DNA from 3 places in the Idiomarina sp. genome. Region 3 is predicted to be linked to each of the others. Evidence: predicted binding sites of a transcription regulator. Region 3 holds the regulator's gene; each other region holds the start of a gene.
The links. The regulator MetJ, encoded in region 3, represses methionine synthesis genes. The targets are predictions, from matches to a motif close to TAGACGTCTAGACGTCTA.

Region 1 (7,331 bases), 310 kb from region 3:
CACATCCAGCGCAGCAGCTAAGTAATCGACCACCGGGGCCATTGAGTAAGCCGCATCAAACTGCCCTTCGGTGGGGCGGCCTAAGTGCGACATCAGCATCACAGTTGCGCCTTTTTCTAAGGCTAACCTGATGGTTGGTAGTGCGGCCCGCAGGCGTGCATCAGAGGTGACTTTGCCGTCTTTTACCGGTACGTTAAGGTCTTCGCGAATTAATACCTTTTTGCCGTTAAGGTCTAAATCCGCCATCGCTAAAACTGACATGGTTTGTCCTCTTAATTCAGTGTGTTGATCATCACGTTAGTGGTATCAAGCAGGCGATTTGCGAAGCCCCACTCGTTATCGCACCAACACAACAGTTTTACTAAGCGCTTATGACTAACCCGCGTCTGCGTTCCATCGACAATGCTGGAGTGTGAGTCGTGGTTGAAATCAATCGAAACCAAGGGTTCTTCGGTGTAGTCGATAATCCCCTTTAAACCACTGCGAGCAGCCTCTTTAATCACCCGGTTAACGTCTTGCAGCGACGCGTCACTGTTGAGTGTAACGCTTAAATCCATTGCCGTAACATTGGTGGTAGGCACGCGCACCGCAATCGCTTCAAAACGACCTTCGAGATGCGGCATAATCCGCTCGATACCACGTGCAAGTCGGGTGTCGACCGGGATAATCGAACGCCCCGCCGCCCGGGTTCTGCGCAAATCAGGATGATAAGCATCTATCACCTGTTGATCATGCATCGCTGAATGGATTGTGGTCACAGCCCCGGAGTCGATGCCGAACGCATCGTCAATAAGCTTGATAACCGGAACAATACAGTTGGTCGTACAAGAGCCGTTAGAGACCACTTTATGGTTTGAGGTCAGCTCATCGTCATTGATGCCATAGATGGCTGTAAAATCAACATCCGGTGTGCCGGGGTGAGAAAACAACACCCGTTTAACGCCCTGTTGCAAATACCGCTGCCCATCTGCCTGGCTACCAAACACGCCGGTGCAATCAATAACGATATCGACGGCGTGTTCAGCCCAGTCAATGGCTTCTATTTCGGTCTCGTGAGTTAGCGCAATGCTATCGCCGGCTACGGTTAATATCTCGCCTGCGTCTGCTACCGGAAACTTAAAGCGGCCATGACTGGAGTCGTATTTTAATAAGTGCGCCATCGATTCTGCCGGCGCCGGCTCATTAATCAGCACGACACTGAAGCTCTCACGATAATTATTCTCGTAAAGCGCACGCAAGCAACTACGCCCGATGCGACCAAAGCCATTAATAGCAATGCGTACGCTCACATCTTACCCCAGCATTTTTTGTGCGTGTTCAAGAGCTGCTTCAACGGTAATGTTAAAGTGTTTATATAAATCGGCAGCCGGCGCGGACTCACCAAAACTATTCATACCTACAACAGCACCATTTAGGCCAACATATTTATACCAGTAATCAGCAATACCCGCTTCGATCGCAATGCGACGGCTAACCGCAGCAGGCAGCACCTGCTCTTTGTATTCCGCACTTTGCTGGTCAAATACGTCAGTCGATGGCATCGATACTACGCGAACCTTATGACCTTTGTCGATTAACTGTGCCGCTGCCTGCACCGCAATATCAACCTCAGAGCCGGTCGCAATCAAGAGCAGTTCAGGTGTTCCTGAACAATCTTTTAATACATAGCCACCTTTGCTGATGTCATTCAATTGTTGCTCATCACGTTCCTGTTGTGGCATCCCCTGGCGACTGAATACCAATGCTGTTGGTGCGTGGTTACTACTAATCGCATTACCCCATGCAACAGCCGTTTCGACCGCGTCACAAGGGCGCCAGCAATTCAGGTTTGGGGTTAAACGCAGGTTTGCCATTTGTTCTACCGGCTGGTGCGTTGGGCCATCTTCACCCAGACCAATCGAATCATGCGTGTAAACAAAAATCGATGGCTGCTTCATTAATGCCGCCATACGAACAGCATTACGTGCATATTCCATAAACATAAGGAAGGTTGCACCATACGGCTTAAAGCCGCCGTGCAGTGTGATGCCGTTCATAATTGCCGACATCGCAAACTCACGCACACCGTAGTAAACATAGTTACCACTCGCATCATCAGCCGTAACCCCTTTAGCGCCGTCCCACAAAGTCAGGTTTGAGCCGGCTAAATCGGCGGAGCCACCTAACAACTCAGTTAGTTTAGGTGCAAACTCATTCAGCGTATTTAATGACGCTTTGCGCGTTGCCGGATGGTCGGGGTTATCTTGTAGTTGCTTCGCATAAGCCGCAACGTGCTGCTGAAAATCTTCCGGCAACTCGCCATTTAGGCGTCGCTTTAATTCTGCTGCCAGCTGGGGAAACTCTTGTTCGTAGGCAACCCAACGCTTATTCCAGCTAGCTTCAATTGCATCGCCGCGATCTTTCGCAGACCACTGTTGATAAACATCATCAGGAACTTCAAACGGTCCATAGTTCCAACCGAGCTGGTCGCGCGTGGCGGCAATTTCGTCATCGCCTAATGGTGCACCGTGGCAGCTCTCTGAACCTTGTTTATTGGGGGAGCCAAAACCGATAACGGTTTTGCAAATAATCAATGTTGGCTGAGAAGTGTTTGCCTGAGCCTTGTCTATTGCGTCGGCAACAGCTGCGGCGTCATGGCCGTCAACGTCGCGGATAACTTGCCAGTTATAAGACTCGAAACGCTTGGCGGTATCATCGGTAAACCAACCTTCGACTTCGCCGTCAATGGAGATACCGTTATCATCGTAAAACGCGATTAGTTTACCCAGTCCCAGCGTACCTGCTAACGAGCAGGCCTCGTGAGAAATGCCTTCCATTAAGCAGCCATCACCTAAAAAGGTATAGGTGTGATGGTTTACAATGTCATGTCCGTCACGGTTAAATTGTGCAGCCAGCGTTTTTTCGGCTAACGCCATGCCGATGGCGTTGGCAATGCCCTGACCTAGGGGACCGGTGGTGGTCTCAACACCCGGTGTGTAACCATACTCGGGGTGACCGGGAGTCTTAGAATGTAACTGACGGAATTGCTTTAAATCATCGATACTCAGGTCATAACCACTAAGGTGCAGCAACGAGTAAATCAGCATCGAGCCATGGCCGTTAGACAACACAAAGCGATCACGATCGGCCCAGTTAGGGTTGTTGGGGTTATGTTTTAGATAATCACGCCACAGTACTTCGGCAATATCAGCCATACCCATGGGCGCACCCGGGTGACCTGACTTAGCTTTTTGTACCGCATCCATGCTGAGTGCACGAATGGCGTTGGCGAGATGACGACGATCAGACATGAAAAACCCCCAAAAGGTGACAAGCAAACGTTTGAGCGCGTATTGTCCACATTTCGGGGGTTACAAGCAAATTTAATGCGTTTTTTATGAACAGATAGTGTGAACCAAAAGCCGATCAAATATCGGCTTTCAACTGCTCTGCTTTATCCGTTTGCTCCCATGGGAATTCATCACGACCGAAGTGACCATAAGCTGATGTTGCGCGATAAATGGGGCGCTCTAAATCCAGCATTTTTATTAGTCCATAAGGGCGCAGATCGAAATGTCGGCGCACCAGCGCAATCAGCGATTCCTCGTCATGGCGTGAGGTGCCAAAGGTATCAATGCTAATAGAGGTTGGTTCGGCTACACCAATTGCGTACGAAACCTGAATTTCACATCGTTCAGCCAACCCGGCAGCAACCAGGTTTTTGGCAACGTAACGCGCCGCGTAGGCAGCGCTGCGGTCAACTTTAGACGGATCCTTACCCGAGAACGCGCCACCACCATGACGTGCCATACCGCCGTAAGTATCAACAATGATTTTACGTCCTGTCAGGCCACAGTCGCCCATAGGGCCGCCGATAACAAAGCGCCCGGTTGGGTTGATATGAAACTTGGTGTCTTTACTGACCCACTGCTGCGGCAGAACCGGTTTGATAATTTCTTCCATCACAGCTTCTTTTAACTGCGCCTGAGAGATATCTTCATGGTGCTGCGTTGATAACACCACCGTGTCGATCGCAACAGGCTTGCCGTTCTCATAAACAAAGGTTAACTGGCTTTTAGCATCCGGTCGTAACCACGGCAAAGTGCCGTCTTTGCGCACCTGAGACTGGCGTTGTACCACTCGATGAGCATAGGTAATCGGCGCCGGCATCAACACCGACGTTTCATTTGAAGCGTAACCAAACATCAAGCCCTGATCACCGGCACCCTGCTCTTCAGGGTGGTCTCGATCAACACCTTGGTTGATATCCGTGCTTTGTTTACCAATGGCGTTTAATACCGCGCACGAATTAGCATCAAAACCCATGTCTGAATGCACATAACCTACGTCTTTGATGGTATTTCGGGTAAGCTCCTCGATATCAACCCAGGCATTGGTTGATATTTCGCCGCCTACCAGCACCATGCCCGTTTTAACGTATGTTTCACAGGCAACCCGAGCACGAGGATCATCGGTAAGAATTGCATCCAAAACGGCATCAGAAATTTGATCCGCAATTTTGTCCGGATGTCCCTCAGAAACAGACTCTGAAGTAAACAGGTGACGTGACATATGCCCTTCATTCCTTTATTTTGATTAAAGCTAATAGTACTAAGATGCTAATGTAACCGATCAGTAAAACTTTTTCTACTTCTGGACGTCTAAAAGTCCACTACACAAGAGAAGAATTGATGCGAATTCCGCGACTATTTCATCCGGGCAACCTTGCTGTTGGTGATCAGGTTAAACTTTCAGCCGATGCATTTCAGCACAGCGTAAAGGCGCTGCGGATGAGCAACGAACAGCCGGTATGCCTGTTTAATGGCGATGGCAATGATTATCAGGCTGAATTGCTGGAGGCCGATAAACGCAGTGCATCGGCGCGTGTTGTTGCGGTAGAGAGTAACGACTCTGAGTCAACAGTAAGTGTTCACTTAGGCCAGGTAATCTCACGCGGTGACCGGATGGATTTTGCCTTACAAAAATCCGTTGAGCTGGGCGTTGCGGAGATCACCCCGCTGTTTAGCGACCGTTGCGGCGTTAAGCTTACCGGTGAGCGACTAGAGAAGAAACAGCAACAATGGCAAAAGGTCGTCATCTCCGCATGTGAACAGTGTGGCAGAAGCCGTGTACCGGTGGTGCACGCAGCTCAGACGGTGGCAAACTTTGTGCAGCAAGTTACCGCCGATTTAAAACTGACACTCGACCCTTATGCGCCGCTACCACTGCGCCAACTAACCGGTGCTGACCAGCCAGCGTCAGTTGCCTTGCTGATTGGGCCCGAGGGTGGTTTTACTGAAGCAGAAGTCGATTTAGCCAAACGCGGCCAGTTTAAACCGATACGAATAGGCCCGCGTATTTTAAGAACCGAAACGGCAGCGTTGACCGCGCTAAGTGTTATCCAATATGAATTAGGTGACCTGGCCTAACGAACTTTGCATTAAAAGGATACTGTAATGAGAAAGCTTGCCATGGTGATGGATCCCATTGCGGACGTTAAAACCGTTAAAGATACCAGTTTTCGTTTGTTGTTGGAGGCTCAGACACAGGGCTACCAATGTTATTACGTCGAGATGGGCGACCTACTCATCGACAATGGCACACCCTATGCCGTTACCCGCAAAGTTAAGGTGACTGACCAAGTTACTGACTTTTATCAGCTGGGTGAAGACGAGCGTGTCCGGCTTGGTGATTTCGACGTTATTATGATGCGCAAAGATCCCCCTTTCGACAGCGAGTTTTTATATGCCACACATATGTTTTCGCTGGCAGAACGCGACGGTGCGCTGGTCGTAAATAATCCACAAAGCTTGCGCGATTGTAACGAGAAACTTTATACCAGCTGGTTTGCTGAACACATCGCTGACACTCTGGTAAGCGCAAACAGCGACGTGCTGCGTGAATTTCATAAAACCCATGGTGAGGTTATTATGAAACCGCTTGATGGCATGGGTGGAGCGTCGATATTCAAAGTCGGCCGTGACGGCTCTAACCTGGGCGTTATTATCGAGACGTTAACGCAAAAAGGCACGCGTTACGCGATGGCACAGAAGTACCTGCCAGCCATCAAGGACGGCGATAAGCGTATTTTGATTGTGGACGGTGAACCCATGCCCTATGCCCTGGCTCGCGTACCATCGGCTGGCGAAACACGGGGTAATTTAGCCGCAGGCGGTAGTGGTCGCCCGCAGCCGCTGTCAGAATCAGACTGGGCAATCGCGCGGGCGATAGGACCCACGCTAAAAGCTAAAGGGTTAATGTTGGTTGGGCTGGATGTTATCGGAGACAAGGTCACAGAGATAAACGTAACCAGCCCCACCTGTATGCGCGAGATTGAAGCGGCCTATGACATAAACATCGCCGCCAGGCTATTTGCAGCCATCGATGAAAAACTAGCGAATAAGCATTGAAATTATTGCCATCGTACCGATATTTAAACTATCGAATGTTAAGGAGTCACCGATGGAAAGCTTACAGAATCACTTTTTAATTGCTACGCCAACAATGGATGACCCGTTGTTTAAGCGCAGCGTGACGTATATCTGCGAGCATAACGAGGACGGTGCGATGGGGCTGATTATTAATCAACCTGCCAATCTGAATGTCGATAGTTTGTTAGATAAGCTCGAAATTATTTATCCCGATGCAACTGCATCTCTTCAGGGCCCGGTTTATCAGGGTGGTCCTGTAGGTCAAGAGCGAGGCTTCGTCATCCATCCGCCCCAGGAAAACTGGCGCAGCAGCCTTAAGTTAAGTGATGACATCATGGTTACTACCTCGCGGGATATTTTAGAAGCACTGGGTTCATCAGCAGCGCCGTTAAAATTTCTCCTGACACTGGGATACGCAGGTTGGGAGGCCGGCCAATTGGAAAAAGAACTGGCAGAAAACGCCTGGCTTTCTATCCCTGCCGACCCCGATATTATTTTTAACACGCCGGTAAAAGACCGCTGGCAAAAAGCCACTGAAAAACTCGGTTTCGATGTCTGGCAACTTGGACCGGACGTAGGCCACGCATGACCTTGCTGGGTTTCGACTTTGGCACCAAAAGTATTGGCATCGCGGTGGGTCAAACCGTGACTGGCACGGCTTCGGTACTTACCGCAATAAAAGCCAAAGAAGGCATTCCGGACTGGACTGTTATAGAAAAACTGCTTAAGGAGTGGCAGCCACAACAGTTAGTGGTGGGATTGCCGCTGAACATGGATGGGTCAGAGCAGCCATTAACAGCCCGCGCACGTAAATTTGGCAACCGATTACACGGGCGCTTTGGTTTACCTGTAAAGTTTCAGGACGAACGACTAACCTCGACAGCGGCACGAGAGCAACTGTTCGATCGTGGCGGCTTTCGC
Region 2 (7,331 bases), 710 kb from region 3:
ACTTTAAAGTCTTGAAAATCTAACCGGTCAAGGATATCGACGTGACGCATGGCGGACTCCACCAACGCCTCCGGCGTTGGTTCGCCGTATTTTTCCTGCAGGTCTTTTTCCAGCGAGCCACCATTAACACCGATGCGGATCGGGATATTTTTATCTCGCGCTGCATCTACAACTGCACGGATACGATCTTCACGGCCGATATTACCCGGGTTAATACGCAAACAGTCGGCACCGTATTCAGCCACTTTTAACGCGATACGGTAGTCAAAGTGAATGTCGGTTACCAGTGGTACCGGACTCTGTGCTTTAATCGCTTTAAAGGATTCGGCGGCATCCATAGTCGGCACCGAAACCCGCACAATATCAGCACCGGCAGCTGCCAACGCATTAATCTGTGCAACGGTCGCTGCCACATCGGTTGTCTCGGTATTGGTCATTGATTGCACTGCAATCGGCGCACCATCGCCAATAGGCACATCGCCAACATAAATGCGACGTGATGGCCTGCGCTTAATGGGACTTTCATGCATCATAATGAGACTTCCTACTACCTATTAACGCAATCAATAAACTGACAATTAGTTATCTAAAGGAACATTGAAACGAGCCACCCGCGCCTGGCGGAAGTTACTCAGATCCAGCGTTTGCCCCTGATAGCTGATGGTAACCGCTTCGGGTTTGCAAATGGTAACAGAAAACGGCGCTTCACCCGGAACCGGCATGGTGTAACCGGCCGCTTTTATACCGACGGCCTGCGTTTCACCTGTTGCATCATCGACTTTGACCCAACACTCTTCGCTAAACTCAAACACTAAACTGGCCTGCAGCTGCTCGGTTTGCTCTGACTGTGCAGTGGCTTCAGTATCACCAGTAGCCGCTTGCGTATCGTTATCAGCGACCGGTTCTGTGGCTGGTTCCGTACTGGTGTCGTTATTAGCGTCAGAATTTACGTCGCTTAACTCACTATCATTGTCAGCGTCATTAGTGACTGTTTGCGGCTGCTCCGCCGCATCGGCTGTGCTCTCGGGCTCTGCTTCTGATTGGTCTGGCGACGAGCTATTAACCTCCGCCAAAACAGTATCCGCAGATTCAGTATCGGTCACCGTCTGTGGTGGTTCTTGTTCGTCAACAGGAGCACTCGGGTCACTCGCCGTTAATGAGGTACTGGTATCCTCGGCACTCACCTCAGACTCCAATACCTGGTCTGGCTCATTTTGTTCTGGTGAAGCTGTCGGTTGCATAGACTCTTCTTGCACCGCCTGTTCTTCCTGAACAGCCTGCTGCACGTCACTGCTAATATCGTTAAAGCTAATGTCGCTATCCTGCCACCACCAAATAACCAGACCAATCACTACGATAATGACCGCGTAAGTAATGAGCATTAGTCGGTTATCGTTTTCCTGGTGTTTTACCCGACGAGAAAAGCTTTGCATGGCCGTGGTATCCGGCTCTTTAATACCGAGTTTTTTGTAGGCCGCGAAAACTTCATCTTCGTTCGCTTCTAATAATTTAGCGTACGAACGCAGATAGCCTTTGATGAAGGTCGGAGTAGAAAACGACTCGTAGTCGTCAGCCTCGAGCAGCTCGATAATTTGTAAACGCAACCGTAACCGATCGGCAACGTCGCGCGACGTCAAGTTTTTAGCTTCTCTGGCCTCTTTAAGTAACTGCCCGGGCCCTTTTACAAGTTCCTTCTGCTGCTCAGCGGTATGTTCTACGTCGTTGTTATTTACCGCGTTTTCCTCAGTATCATTCGATTGATTATCAGCAGTCATGGTGTTCTGGATGATCCCTATTAGTACGCTATTGGCTCGCCTCGGCATAGCGATGCCTTGTCTTAAGCAAGGAACACTGTTTGCGGTTTGCTGCCACCTGTTGCTGCAGGCTCTCTGCCTGATCAAACATCAACATGGCTTGCTGCCGGTAGCCAGCGACACACAGTGCAATAGCGTAGTTGTTATACATTGCGCCGCTGTTAGGTTGCCATGATAACGCTTGCTGGTAAAGTAGCAACGCTGAATTGACCTTTTCTTTGCGCAAATACCACTGTCCCAGCGCAATGATCACAGCTTCTGAGCGTGGCGCATCGTTATAGGCTTTGTCCAGATGCGGCCGCGCGCGCTCTAATTGATCGCGCTGCATGTATTCCAGCCCCAGTTGTAAGCGGGTCTTGCCGGCGTCGCTAAGCTCTGCGTTTGGGGTTAGGCTGCAGCCTGCCATAAAAGCCAGGCACAATAGGCTCACTATTTTCATGCTATGCATTCCCTTGCATTTTGTCGCTTCGCGACGGCTGTTTGCGCCTGCGGCGCGGCTTTTTGCAGCGAGCCTGCGGCCGCTGCGGCTGTTTAAAGAGAGCTGCGGTTCAAACAGCAGCAACAAGCGTAGCGTTGTTGCAAACCGCCGTGCCGCAGGCACAAAAGCCGCTCCGCAGGAGCATACAGCCAGCTCTTAGGCGGTTTTTACACCGATTTCGTCACCGCGGGCGGCTTGTTGCCTTTTTAAGATGCGTTTGGTGCGGTCGATTACGTCACCGACTAGCTGACCGCAGGCTGCATCAATATCATCGCCGCGGGTCTTCCTGACCATAACGACGAAGCCATATTCCATTAACACTTTTGCAAACCGGTCGATGCGCGAGTTACTGGAGCGCCCGTAATCGGAACCCGGGAATGGGTTAAACGGAATTAAGTTAATTTTACTTGGCGTGTCTTTTAGCGTTTTTGCCAAAGCGTGTGCTTGATCTGTAGAATCATTAACATGATCCAGCATCACGTACTCAACGGTCACTTTGTGTTGCGCTTTTGACTGCTCGACATAGCGGCGACTTGAGGCCAGGAACTGCTCGATATTGTACTTTTTATTGATGGGTACAATTTCGTTGCGCAATTCATCGTCTGGCGCATGCAGTGAAATCGCCAGCATTACGTCGATTTGTTCAGCGAGCTTGTCTAATGCCGGGACAACGCCTGAGGTACTGAGAGTAACCCGACGCTTCGACAGGCCGAAGCCATAGTCATCCAGCATGAGTTCCATAGCCGGTACTACGTTATTCATGTTAAGCAGGGGTTCACCCATGCCCATCATGACCACGTTAGTGACCGGTTTAATACCGGTTTTACCGTAGGCGCCCAGTAATTGGTTAACCCGCCAAACCTGACCGATTATTTCAGCAACGTTCAGATTGCGGTTAAAGCCCTGCGCTCCGGTTGAACAGAAGGTACATTCTAACGCGCAGCCAACCTGCGAAGACACGCATAAAGTGGCTCGGTCGCGCTCCGGGATCCACACCGTTTCTACGTCCTGACCATCGAATAAGGTCATCGCGAATTTGATGGTGCCATCCGAAGATTGTTGCTGGGTACGCACTTCCGGCGCGCGGATTTCAGCTACCTGCTTGAGTTTTTCGCGCAACTTTTTGTTGAGATTGGTCATCTCATCAAAGTCATCAACACAAAAATGATAAAGCCACTTCATCACCTGGTCGGCACGAAATGGTTTTTCCCCCAGCTCGCTGAAGAACTCTCGAAGGCCTTCGCGATTGAGGTTAAGCAAGTTCACTTTTTTGTCGATGGCGTTGGTCATAAAACTCCTGTTTTGGCTCGCTACGCTCGCGGTTCAGGCCTGCGGCGGCTTGGGCTCGTGCTGCGCACTCGCGGTGTAAGCGCTGCGCGTGGTTTAGGGCCTTTGGCCGGTGTAGGCTCGCTGCGCTCGCGGTTTAGGGCCTTCGGCCGGTATACCGCGAGTGCGAAGCACGAGCCTACACCGCGCGCAGCGCCTATTCCGGCGAAGCGGCTATCCCGCGAAGCCTAAATTAGCGTGTACGTGGGCAGATTTCTTCATCGCTGAAGAAGTATGCGATTTCGCGCGCTGCAGATTCTACTGCATCAGAACCGTGTACCGCATTTTCGTCGATAGTTTCAGCATAGTCTGCACGCAGAGTTCCCGCCAGTGCTTCAGCTGGGTTAGTTGCACCCATGATTTCACGGTTCTTCAATACTGCGTTTTCGCCTTCCAGAACTTGTACAACGATTGGACCAGAAGTCATGAATTCAACTAATGCACCAAAGAAAGGACGTTCTTTGTGCTCAGCGTAAAAGCCTTCTGCCTGTTCTTTGCTCAAGTGCATCATTTTTGCTGCGACAATGCGCAGACCTGAGGTTTCGAAACGATTGTAAATAGCACCAACTAAGTTTTTAGCAACTGCGTCGGGCTTGATGATTGATAAAGTGCGCTCTAAAGCCATCTATTTTACTCCAAAAAGGGTATTAACTAAGTGATTAAAATTTCCGCGCGAATTATACGGGAGATTCGCTAAAAAATCGAATAACCTTTAATTGTTTTTGTAGAAATTCTACGTTAGGATGCAAAAACATATAGCCATTTAGACGTCTAAAATACGAAAGGAGTATCTTTAATGTCAAACAATCTGGCACAGGCAACTTTAGGTGGTGGCTGTTTTTGGTGCGTGGAGTCGGCGTTTTTACAAGTCAAAGGCGTTGAAAAGGTTCAGTCCGGCTATACCGGCGGACACACCGAAAATCCGACTTACGAACAGGTTTGCCGTGGCGATACCGGACATGCAGAAGTGGCACAGTTGACGTACAACCCTGAGATAATTTCTTACCGTCAAATTTTAGAAATCTTCTTTACCCTGCATGATCCAACTCAGGTCAACCGTCAGGGCAACGACGTTGGTACGCAATATCGCACCTCGATTTTCTATCATAGCGACGAGCAAAAGCAGCAGGCGGAGCAAATCATTGCTGAACTGGAAGCGGAAGATGCGTTTGCGGCACCTATTGTGACGGAAGTATCGCCACTGGGTAAATTTTATCTGGCTGAGGATTACCACGAGAATTACTTCGCCCGCAACCCTGAGAATCCGTATTGCCAGGCGGTGATTTCGCCGAAACTGGCTAAATTCCGCAAGACGTTTTCGGGACTGCTTAAATAGGCTCGCGCTGCGCGCTCGCGGTATAGAGCTGCGCTGATTTGGCCTCGCTACGCTCGCGGTTTAACGGGCAAAGCACCTACCCCGCGAGCGCAGCGAGCCTAAACCGCGCGAAGCGCCCAAGCCGTGAAATAAGTGCGCCTAGCGTTATCTCCGCAGAGCGCTGTAAACATCCAGAATATGCTGCGCCGCGTGCTCGACTTCTGCTTCCGTCGTCTCGCGGCCGAAGCTGAAGCGCAGAGATGCGTGGGCTAGCTCATCCGGTAAGCCCAGTGCGCGCAGTACATAGGATGGTTCGACACTTGCTGAGGTACAGGCAGAACCAGAAGAAATCGCCAAATCTTTCAGCGACATCAGTAAGATTTCACCTTCGACACCAGCAAAACTCAGATTGATAATATGCGGTACGCGGAATTGGTCGCTACCGTTTAGCGCAATGCCATCTTGCGCTAACAGCGGTTGCAGGAACTTTGTGCGTAGGTTTTCAAAGCGCTCGGCATCTGCTTGCAGACGGCCTGCTGCAACCTCTGCTGCTTCACCCAGGCCAACAATTTGATGAGTTGCCAGCGTACCAGAACGCATACCTCGTTCATGCCCACCGCCATGCATTTGTGCCAGTAAGCGTACCCGCGGTTGGCGCCGCACATAGAGTGCGCCAATGCCTTTGGGACCATACATTTTGTGGGCAGAAATTGATAATAGGTCTACCGGTAGTACTGCCATGTCCAGCGGCAGTTTGCCGGTGCTCTGGGCGGCGTCGACATGCAACAAGGTGCCATTATCACGACAAAGTTCGCCAATGGCGTTGATATCCTGAATCACGCCAATTTCGTTGTTTACATGCATCACACTGACCAGCACCGTATCTTCACGCAATGCCGAGCGTAGCTCGTCAAGATCAACGCGGCCATCCGCCTGCACATCCAGATAGGTCACTTCGAAACCGTCTTTTTGTAACTGCTCTGCCGGATCCAGCACCGCTTTGTGCTCGGTTCGCACGGTAATCAGGTGTTTTCCCTTGTCCTGTAAAAAATGTGCGACGCCTTTTAAGGCGAGATTATCGGATTCGGTAGCTCCGGAAGTAAACACGATTTCGCGGGCGTCAGCATTGATTAGGTCAGCAACCTGGTGGCGCGCAATATCTACAGCCTCTTCTGCCTGCCAGCCATACCGATGCGAACGCGACGCCGGGTTTGCGTATATGCCGTCGACGGTCAGAAATTGCATCATTTTTTCAGCGACCTGCTTATCCACAGGCGTGGTGGCCGCATAATCCATATAGATGGGCAACTTCACTAGCTCACAGCTCCTTTCTGGTGCGACATCCACTAAATGACGTTAAGCTCGATTTTGTCAGAACTTTTATCAGAACTTTTGTCGTAATTCTGGCGTTCACCAACCTCGGCAACATCGCGTGATGCCATCAGTTCAGCCAGGGTAATACCATCTAAAAAGTCTGCTATGCGATCACTCAGGCCTTCCCACAATGAATGCGTAAGGCAACGCTCGCCACCCTGACAATTGCCTTTGCCGTGACAGCGGGTTGCATCGATGGATTCGTCAACCGCATCGATAACAGCACCAACAGAGATGTCATCTGCTGTTTTGCCCAGCTGATAACCACCGCCGGGACCGCGCACGCTGTGCACCAGGCCGCGTTTGCGCAGGCGGGCAAATAATTGCTCCAGATAGGATAACGAAATCCCCTGCCGCTCAGAAATATCCGCCAGCGGCACCGGGGACTGTTTGGCGAACATGGCGACGTCGAGCATCGCGGTAACGGCGTAACGGCCTTTGGATGTCAGGCGCATGATGGTATTCCTCTTCGCTTTGCTTAAGCGACAAGTTTACTTACCCGACTAAAATAGTCAAGTATTCAATGCTCGCTTCGCTCGCGGCTATTTATCGCTGCGCGACGGCTGTTTTTGCCTTCGGCAAGGCTGATTGCAACTCGCTTCGCTTGTTACTGCTTTTTGTGGGTTCGCTAATGCTCACCCTCGGGGTGCTTTCCTTACCGTTTTTGGCTTGCCCCGAAACAGCCGCAGCGGCCGAAGGCTCGCTGCAAAACGCCGTCGCAAAGCGACAAACAGCCGTGCCAACGGTACAAATTGCCTTTATTTCTTACCGACAGACGCCAGTATCCCGCGGAGGATGTTTATCTCGCTCTCCTCCGGCCGTGCGCGGTTGAAGAGCCGGCGTAACTTGGTCATCACCTGGCCCGGATGCTGCTTAACGATAAAGCCCGTATCGTACAGCGTTTGTTCCAGATGTTGATAAAACTGTTCTAACTGTTCCCCACGCGGGTAATCAGCAACCTCGCCACTGTGGCTATAACGCTGTGCGTTTTCCTCGGCTTCTAAAAACTGCATACGCAATTCAT
Region 3 (7,331 bases):
CCCAACTACCTGAGCCCAGTTCAGCCATAGCGTCATTGCGACCATCAGATGGCGCAGTGGCGGCTGTTGTGGGTGGTTATAGTTTTGCATTAAGTCAGTATAATCGGGCGTTGCAAGCCGAGCGGCAGGTTGGTTCTAATATCAAACCGCTGATTTATTCGGCTGCTTTTGAGCAGGACTTAACGCTGGCAACGTTAGTGAATGACGCGCCGATAAATCAGTGGAACCCCGGCTCCGGCATCGCCTGGCGGCCGAAAAACTCGCCTGATGTTTATGAAGGGCCGATTCGTTTACGTAAGGCACTGGCAAAATCTAAAAACGTGGTTTCGGTGCGTTTAATTCGCGAAGTGGGTGTAAAGCAAACCGCTGATCATATTGCTAAGTTCGGACTTGATCGAAGTGAAGTTCCTGAAAATGAATCAATTTCGCTGGGTTCGCTTTCGATGACGCCGATGCAAGTTGCGCGAGCTTATGCGGCATTTGCAAATGGCGGTTTCTTGGTTGACCCCTATGTTATCGAGCGAATAGAAGACCGCAATGGCGAAGTGATTTTTAATGCTGAGCCTAAGCTGGCTTGCGTGGATTGTGACAATCCTGCGCCACAAATTATTTCGGAGCAGAATGCGTTTCTGGTCGCTCAGGCTATGAACTCGGCGGTTTGGGGCGGTGGCAGTTGGGCCCACAATACCGGCTGGAATGGAACGTCCTGGCGCATACAGCGCTCAAAGCCGATTGTTAATGAAGTCGGTCGCTCTATCGCTGGTAAGACAGGTACCACCAATGATGTTCGCGATACTTGGTTCTCAGGCTTTACTACCGGCCTGGTGACAACGACCTGGGTCGGCTTTGATGATGTATCGCGGCAGCTTGGCAGAACCACCATGAATCCATTGCTTGATAGCAAACAACAAGCTATTTCGGGCGGTGAAGCCGGCGCTAAAACCGCGTTGCCGGGGTGGATTTTGTTTATGGAGAAAGCATTGCCCCGGTATGAGTCAGGCAACATGATGATACCGCCGGGTGTGGTCAACGTGCGAATCGACCTGGAAACCGGCAAGTTGTCACATTTAACTGACCACACGACTCGGTTTGAATACTTTATAGATGGTACCGAACCTACCGAGTATGCAGATACTCAAAAAGACAACGGCGACATTTTTAAGGAAGACGATAGCGAGCTCTTTTAAGCTCGCTGTCGTTTACTGCGCAGGTGATCAGCTGATGGCGCTAAGACGCCCCAGTAATTGGTTGAGGTCGGATTGCACTCCGCCTGCAGTCACTTGCTTGCCGGCCCCCGGGCCACTTATTACCAGTGGCATTTCTGAGTACCAATCTGTATAGATCACAAAAATGTTTTCACCCGGGATCAGGTTCGCTAACATGTCTCCCGCGGGTATATATTCGATACCGACTTTTGCTTTAACCCGTCGTTCTTCCGATACTGAAAAGCTGGCGAGCAAGCGCGGGACTTTGCCATCTTTAGCAGCTGATTCAAGCATTTCATTCATTGGCTCATCGAGCTCGCTACGCCGTTGCATAAATTCAGCAACTGAAATATCACGCAGATGTTCAGGAACCAGACTATTAACCTCGATATCCTGCCAGTCAAGTTTCAGCCCAATCTCGCGAGCCAGGATTAGAAGTTTACGAACCAAATCCTGACACGACAGGTCTTCACGGGGATCGGGCTCGGTGTAGCCGCGTTCTTTTGCCTCGGCAACTAAATCGCTAAATGCTGTGTCGGCACTGAAGTTTTCGAACAGCCATGACATGGTGCCCGAAAAAATTCCTGAAATACTTCGAATTTCATCGCCTTGAGCGCGCAAATCGTTAATGGCGTAATTAAGTGGTAAGCCAGCCCCAACCGTAGTGTTGTACAACCATTCACGTTTGTACTCGTGCTGGATTGTGCGTATCTCATGGTACAGAGATTCATGGGCAGAGCCCGCGCGTTTGTTAGCACTGATGATATGCAGTCCGTTAGCAAACAAGCTGGGATACAATTGTGCTATCGGTTTGGCATCGGTTAAATCAAGTATCACCAGTTCATCGTATGGCGCATTAGGTAATTCACGTAATAATTCGGTCAGTACGTAGGGTCGTGCCAGCCGATCAAAATCAGCAGACCACGCATTTAACTCAACACCTCCGTAGTCTAGCCACAGGCGCTTAGAGTTAGCAATGCCTATGATCCGCACGTCCATCACCTGGTTGATTCGATCGCGTTGCTGTTTAAACAGTTCTAACCAGGCACTACCAATATTTCCGCGTCCCAACACCAGCACACCTAGACTGCGGCGATAATTGAATAACTGGCTGTGTAAACGATTTAAAAAACGACTATCGAGCTGCTGTTCAAGAATAGCGATAGCCGAATTGCCATGTTCTCCCAGCCCAAACCGACGGACTTTTTGCTCGCTTAGCTGAAGCTTGAAGGTGGTATATTGATCGGTCTCCTGTATGCGGTCACCGACCAGTGCGACCATTGAGTAGCCACGTATTTGGGTCACGGCATTGTCATTATCAATCTGCTCTAACCAACGACTTATATAGTCAAGGTGGTTTTGGTGAAAGACTAAGTACTGATGATGCTTTTCCGGCTCGGTCCAGCTAAATATTGGCTCAAGGTCGAGCTCATCCAATTGATCCACCAGACGTTTATCGTTTAACTCAATTTTAAAAAGCACCACCTCAGATAACGAGGTAAATACCTTGCCGCGGGGCTCAGCATGCTCAAACTGACCAATTCGGGTTTGCTGGTTCTCGACTTTAAGGCTTGAACGAACGGAAATAACCATGCGCTCGCGGTTAACCGGCTGAAATGTTCGCGGATGCAGTACCGGACTGCCCAGGCGAGCTAACTCTTCAGCTTCAGACCAGTCTAACGCTGGCAAGCTGACGACCCGCTCAATTTTGCGGGGATCCGCGGAGTAAACCCCAGCTACATCCTTCCAGATGGTTACTTGTTTTGCGTCGAGCAGGCTACCAACCAGAGTCGCTGAGTAATCACTGCCATTTCGACCCAGGGTCAGGCTTTCACTATTTAACCCACGGGCTATAAAACCAGTGACGATAAACCGAGTGCCTGGGTAGGGAGCAACCCGTTGCAGCAGACCTTCACGCGACACTTGCTCCTGGATTAATGGCTCGGGTGCGTCTTCGGCACAGAGAAAATCCCGGGCATCGATGTGTTCAGCGCGGGTGCCTTGCTTTCTGAGGAGTGCAGCGAGTAAGCGAGCTGACCATAACTCGCCGTACGCTAATAATTCCGCATCACGGCTAATGCTTTCCTCGCCGCGAATAAAGCGTCGAAAACGTTCAAAGTCTGCATTAGATAGTTGGCACAGGGATTGTGCTAAATCGCTACCAAGAAGTTCATTGATAAGTCCTAACTGAAATTTTTCCAGTTGTTCGAGCAGGATTGCGGCAGTATCGCCGGGCTTTTTAGCGGCCGCAATAATAGCTAAAATGCGGTTGGTAGTGTCGCCGGCAGCAGAAACGACAACAACGTCGCTGGCACCAGCGTATTCGGTCACAATTCGAGCGACGCGGCGGTAACAGAAGGCATCGGCAAGACTACTGCCGCCAAATTTATGAACTTGTACGGTATCAGCAGCGGCCTGCACTTGCTCTTGAGTTAGCCCTTCTATTGCCATCAACTACGTCCTCTAAACTACAAATAATTGGTCGTTATGCTGTAAGGCTAAAATATTGTGGCGCAAATGTCAGCAACTTTTAGCCATCTAGACGGATAAAATTTGACGTGGCCAATCCTGTGAGTACAATTCATTATATCTTATAAGGGTTTTTCATACAGCGAGAGAATGCGATGAAGTGGAACGGTGAGTATATTTACCCGTACGCAGAACATGGGCGTAAAAGTCAACAAGTCAAAAAGGTTACGGTATCGATACCAACCCGTGTACTGAAAGTACTGACTGATGAACGAACTCGCCGCCAAGTAAAGAATTTACGCCATGCTACGAACAGTGAACTTCTGTGTGAAGCGTTTTTACATGCGTTTACAGGGCAACCACTACCAACGGATGAAGACCTGGAAAAGTCTAACCCGCACAAAATTCCAAGCGCTGTGCGTGAGGAACTCGAAGCACGCGGGTTACCTATTCCAACGGACGACGAGCTGGATCAGTCCTGATCCAGCATATAGTTTTTGGGCATGTCGATTTTTGCCGCCCCTGATTTGACGGCGGCTTCCGCTACAGCCCGGGCCACGCGCTGACACAGCCGCGGGTCCATGGGCTTAGGAATGATGTAATCAGAGCCAAAGGTAAGGCTGGATTCGCCTGAAGCCTCGAGTACCGAATCGGGAACTTCCTCTTTAGCTAACTGGCGAATCGCTTCGACAGCTGCAACTTTCATTTCGTCAGTGATAGCGGTTGCCCGAACATCAAGTGCGCCCCGGAACATGAACGGGAAGCAGAGCACATTGTTGACCTGATTGGGATAGTCAGAGCGGCCGGTACCAATAATGACATCGTTACGCGCCTGTTTTGCGAGTTCTGGCTTAATTTCCGGATCGGGGTTGGAGCAAGCAAATACGACGGGCTTTTCAGCCATCAGCTTAAGTGTTTCCGGTGATAGCAAGTCAGGACCCGAAACCCCCAGGAATAAATCAGCTCCCTCAATGACTTCCTCTAACGAGCGTTTATCGGTGTTATTCGCAAACAGCATTTTATATTCGTTTAGATCGTCGCGGCGGGTATGAATGACACCTTTTGAGTCCAGCATATAAATGTGTTCGCGCTGAGCGCCGCACTTGATCAACAGTTCCATGCACGCAATAGCCGCGGCGCCTGCTCCCATGCATACGATACGTGCGCTGCGCAATTCTTTACCCTGAATCTCCAGTGCATTTAGCATGCCTGCAGCGGTAACTATTGCCGTGCCATGCTGATCATCATGAAAGATGGGCACGCTACACTTTTCGATTAACGCTTGCTCGATCTCAAAGCACTCTGGTGCCTTTATGTCTTCAAGGTTAATGCCGCCAAAAGAGTCCGCGATATTGGCAACCGTATTGATAAAGTCCTGAGTTGTTCTGTGGGTAACTTCAATGTCGATAGCGTCGAGTCCGGCAAAGCGCTTAAACAATAATGCTTTACCTTCCATTACCGGTTTTGATGCCAGCGGCCCCAAATTACCCAACCCCAGAATCGCAGTGCCATTACTGATAACGGCGACAAGGTTTCCTTTGGCAGTATATTTATAGGCGTTATCTGGATCGTCGGCAATTTCCCGAACGGGTTCGGCAACGCCGGGGCTGTAGGCCAGTGCTAAGTCTTTACTGGAATTTGCAGGTTTGGTTAACTCGACTGAGATTTTTCCCGGAGTGGGATACTGATGATAATCTAACGCTTGTTGGCGAAAGTCAGACATAAAAGCCGGCCTTTTATCTGTGATAATATCGAGCTCTTAGTTTAACGGCTTTTCGTGCAGGAACAAATCTTACCTGCTATACAGAGACTTGTTGGAGCAAGATAACTTTTATCGTGTCTAAAAATACACCGGGTAACTTTTCTTTAACAAAAGGGGCTACGCAGAAGGCGGGCAACAAAAAAGGCGCTTAATAGCGCCTTTTTTTTAAAACTGATAACAAAGCGTTGTTTTCAGCGGTTTTAATCGTCCGGGCTTATTTTTTGCCCAACGTACCAAAACGCTTCTTAAATTTGTCAACGCGACCACCAGTGTCCATTACACGCTGTTTACCAGTGTAGAACGGGTGGCACTCTGAACATACGTCAACCAGCAGATCTTCAGTGCGGGTAGAGCGTGTTTCAAATTTATTACCGCACGAGCAGGTGACGGTAATTGCTTCATACTTAGGATGAATACCTTTTTTCATGGGATAACCTCAATAATGGGCCGCATCGCTATCCGGTCATCGTTATGCCGGACACCATGCGCAAAAAAACATCAATCGTTTGGAGCGCGGCATTCTATGTGATAACAGCTTACTGATCAAGTAAAATATCAGCGCTTGTATTATCTTGAGTAGCGCCACAAAATAGCAAAATGCCGATTGAAAAGCCCCATACACAACGTCAGGTAGAAGTTGCACTGCCGGTGCCACTGCGTAAATCCTTCACTTACCAAATGACCGAGCCTCTCCCTGTTGTAGGCTCGCGGGTTAAAGTGCCGTTTGGTCGTCGAACGTTGATAGGTTTTTATTTAGCACCGTTAGCGAACGCGAAGATTACAGACTATGCCCTGAAAGATGTCAACGAGGTGCTCGATCAGCAACCGTTGTGGGCTGATGATATTTGGCAGTTAATTTGTTGGGCAGCTGACTACTATCACCACAGCCTTGGTGAAGTTGCCGCTAATGCGTTGCCGACACTGTTGCGCAAAGGCGCGGCTGCCAGCTATCCGCCGGTTGAATATATTGCCTTGACGAAGGTGGGCGCCGAGCTCGACAGCGAGCAAATGAAGCGCGCACAAAAGCAACAAGCGTTAATTCACTTGCTGCAGCCGGGTCCGCAGCCGCGAAGTGTTGTAAAGGCAGCAGATATTAGTTCCACCGTGATAAAGGCTGCAGAAGAAAAAGGTTGGGTAGAGCGGCAACAACGCGTTCCCGCAATAGACGAGACCCCCTGGCAGCTGGACTCAGATAACCAGCCACTGACGTTGAACCAACAGCAAGCCATTGCGGTGACAACGATCAACCAGCAACAGAAACATGCCGCAATGTTACTGCAGGGCATTACCGGTAGCGGTAAAACAGAAGTTTATTTGCAGGCAATGACACCTGTGCTTAAACGCGGCCAGCAAGTGTTGGTTTTGGTTCCAGAGATTGGTTTAACGCCACAAACGCTGCGTCGTTTTCAGCAGCGCTTTGACGTACCGATTGTTATGCTGCATTCAGCATTGAATGATAGTGAACGCTTACAAGCATGGTTGGATAGCCAAACTGGTAAGGCCGCTATCATAATCGGCACCCGTTCTGCGGTATTCACCCCGTGTAAAGATCTTGGCTTGATTATTATCGATGAGGAACATGACTTGTCCTTTAAACAGCAGGACGGTTTTCGTTACCATGCCAGAGATATTGCAATTAAACGGGCTCAATTGCTGGATATCCCGATTGTTATGGGTACTGCAACGCCCTCTCTGGAAACGCTGAACAACGCGGTAAGCCAGCGTTTTCATTGGTTAAAGCTGGATCAACGAGCTGGTGGCGCAGAGCAGGTAAAACACCAGCTGCTGGATATCAAAGGGCAGAAAGTTGTAGCCGGTATTTCTGAGCCGCTCGAGCAGCAAATTGCTGATGAGCTGAGTAAGGGCAACCAAGTTCTTTTGTTTTTAAACCGGCG

Region 1: a site for MetJ is predicted at 4,634-4,651, ahead of metK (methionine adenosyltransferase). Genes of this name have one in related genera too.
Region 2: a site for MetJ is predicted at 4,375-4,392, ahead of msrA (peptide-methionine (S)-S-oxide reductase MsrA). Genes of this name have one in related genera too.

The regions. Positions count from the first base shown of each region.
Region 1 is NZ_CP080268.1:1,816,045-1,823,375, forward strand. It holds gene KZ771_RS08800 (phosphoglycerate kinase) at 1-261, opposite strand, end outside; gene epd (erythrose-4-phosphate dehydrogenase) at 273-1,289, opposite strand; gene tkt (transketolase) at 1,293-3,290, opposite strand; gene metK (methionine adenosyltransferase) at 3,406-4,551, opposite strand; gene KZ771_RS08820 (16S rRNA (uracil(1498)-N(3))-methyltransferase) at 4,671-5,408, shown strand; gene gshB (glutathione synthase) at 5,436-6,389, shown strand; gene KZ771_RS08830 (YqgE/AlgH family protein) at 6,442-6,999, shown strand; gene ruvX (Holliday junction resolvase RuvX) at 6,996-7,331, shown strand, end outside.
Region 2 is NZ_CP080268.1:2,830,444-2,837,774, reverse strand. It holds gene ispG (flavodoxin-dependent (E)-4-hydroxy-3-methylbut-2-enyl-diphosphate synthase) at 1-533, opposite strand, end outside; gene KZ771_RS13760 (RodZ domain-containing protein) at 579-1,823, opposite strand; gene KZ771_RS13755 (pilus assembly protein PilF) at 1,804-2,253, opposite strand; gene KZ771_RS13750 (bifunctional tRNA (adenosine(37)-C2)-methyltransferase TrmG/ribosomal RNA large subunit methyltransferase RlmN) at 2,449-3,582, opposite strand; gene ndk (nucleoside-diphosphate kinase) at 3,812-4,243, opposite strand; gene msrA (peptide-methionine (S)-S-oxide reductase MsrA) at 4,415-4,954, shown strand; gene KZ771_RS13735 (IscS subfamily cysteine desulfurase) at 5,099-6,247, opposite strand; gene iscR (Fe-S cluster assembly transcriptional regulator IscR) at 6,280-6,762, opposite strand; gene trmJ (tRNA (cytosine(32)/uridine(32)-2'-O)-methyltransferase TrmJ) at 7,066-7,331, opposite strand, start outside.
Region 3 is NZ_CP080268.1:2,124,850-2,132,180, reverse strand. It holds gene KZ771_RS10310 (penicillin-binding protein 1A) at 1-1,187, shown strand, start outside; gene metL (bifunctional aspartate kinase/homoserine dehydrogenase II) at 1,215-3,656, opposite strand; gene metJ (met regulon transcriptional regulator MetJ) at 3,830-4,156, shown strand; gene KZ771_RS10295 (malic enzyme-like NAD(P)-binding protein) at 4,147-5,397, opposite strand; gene rpmE (50S ribosomal protein L31) at 5,651-5,863, opposite strand; gene priA (primosomal protein N') at 6,034-7,331, shown strand, end outside.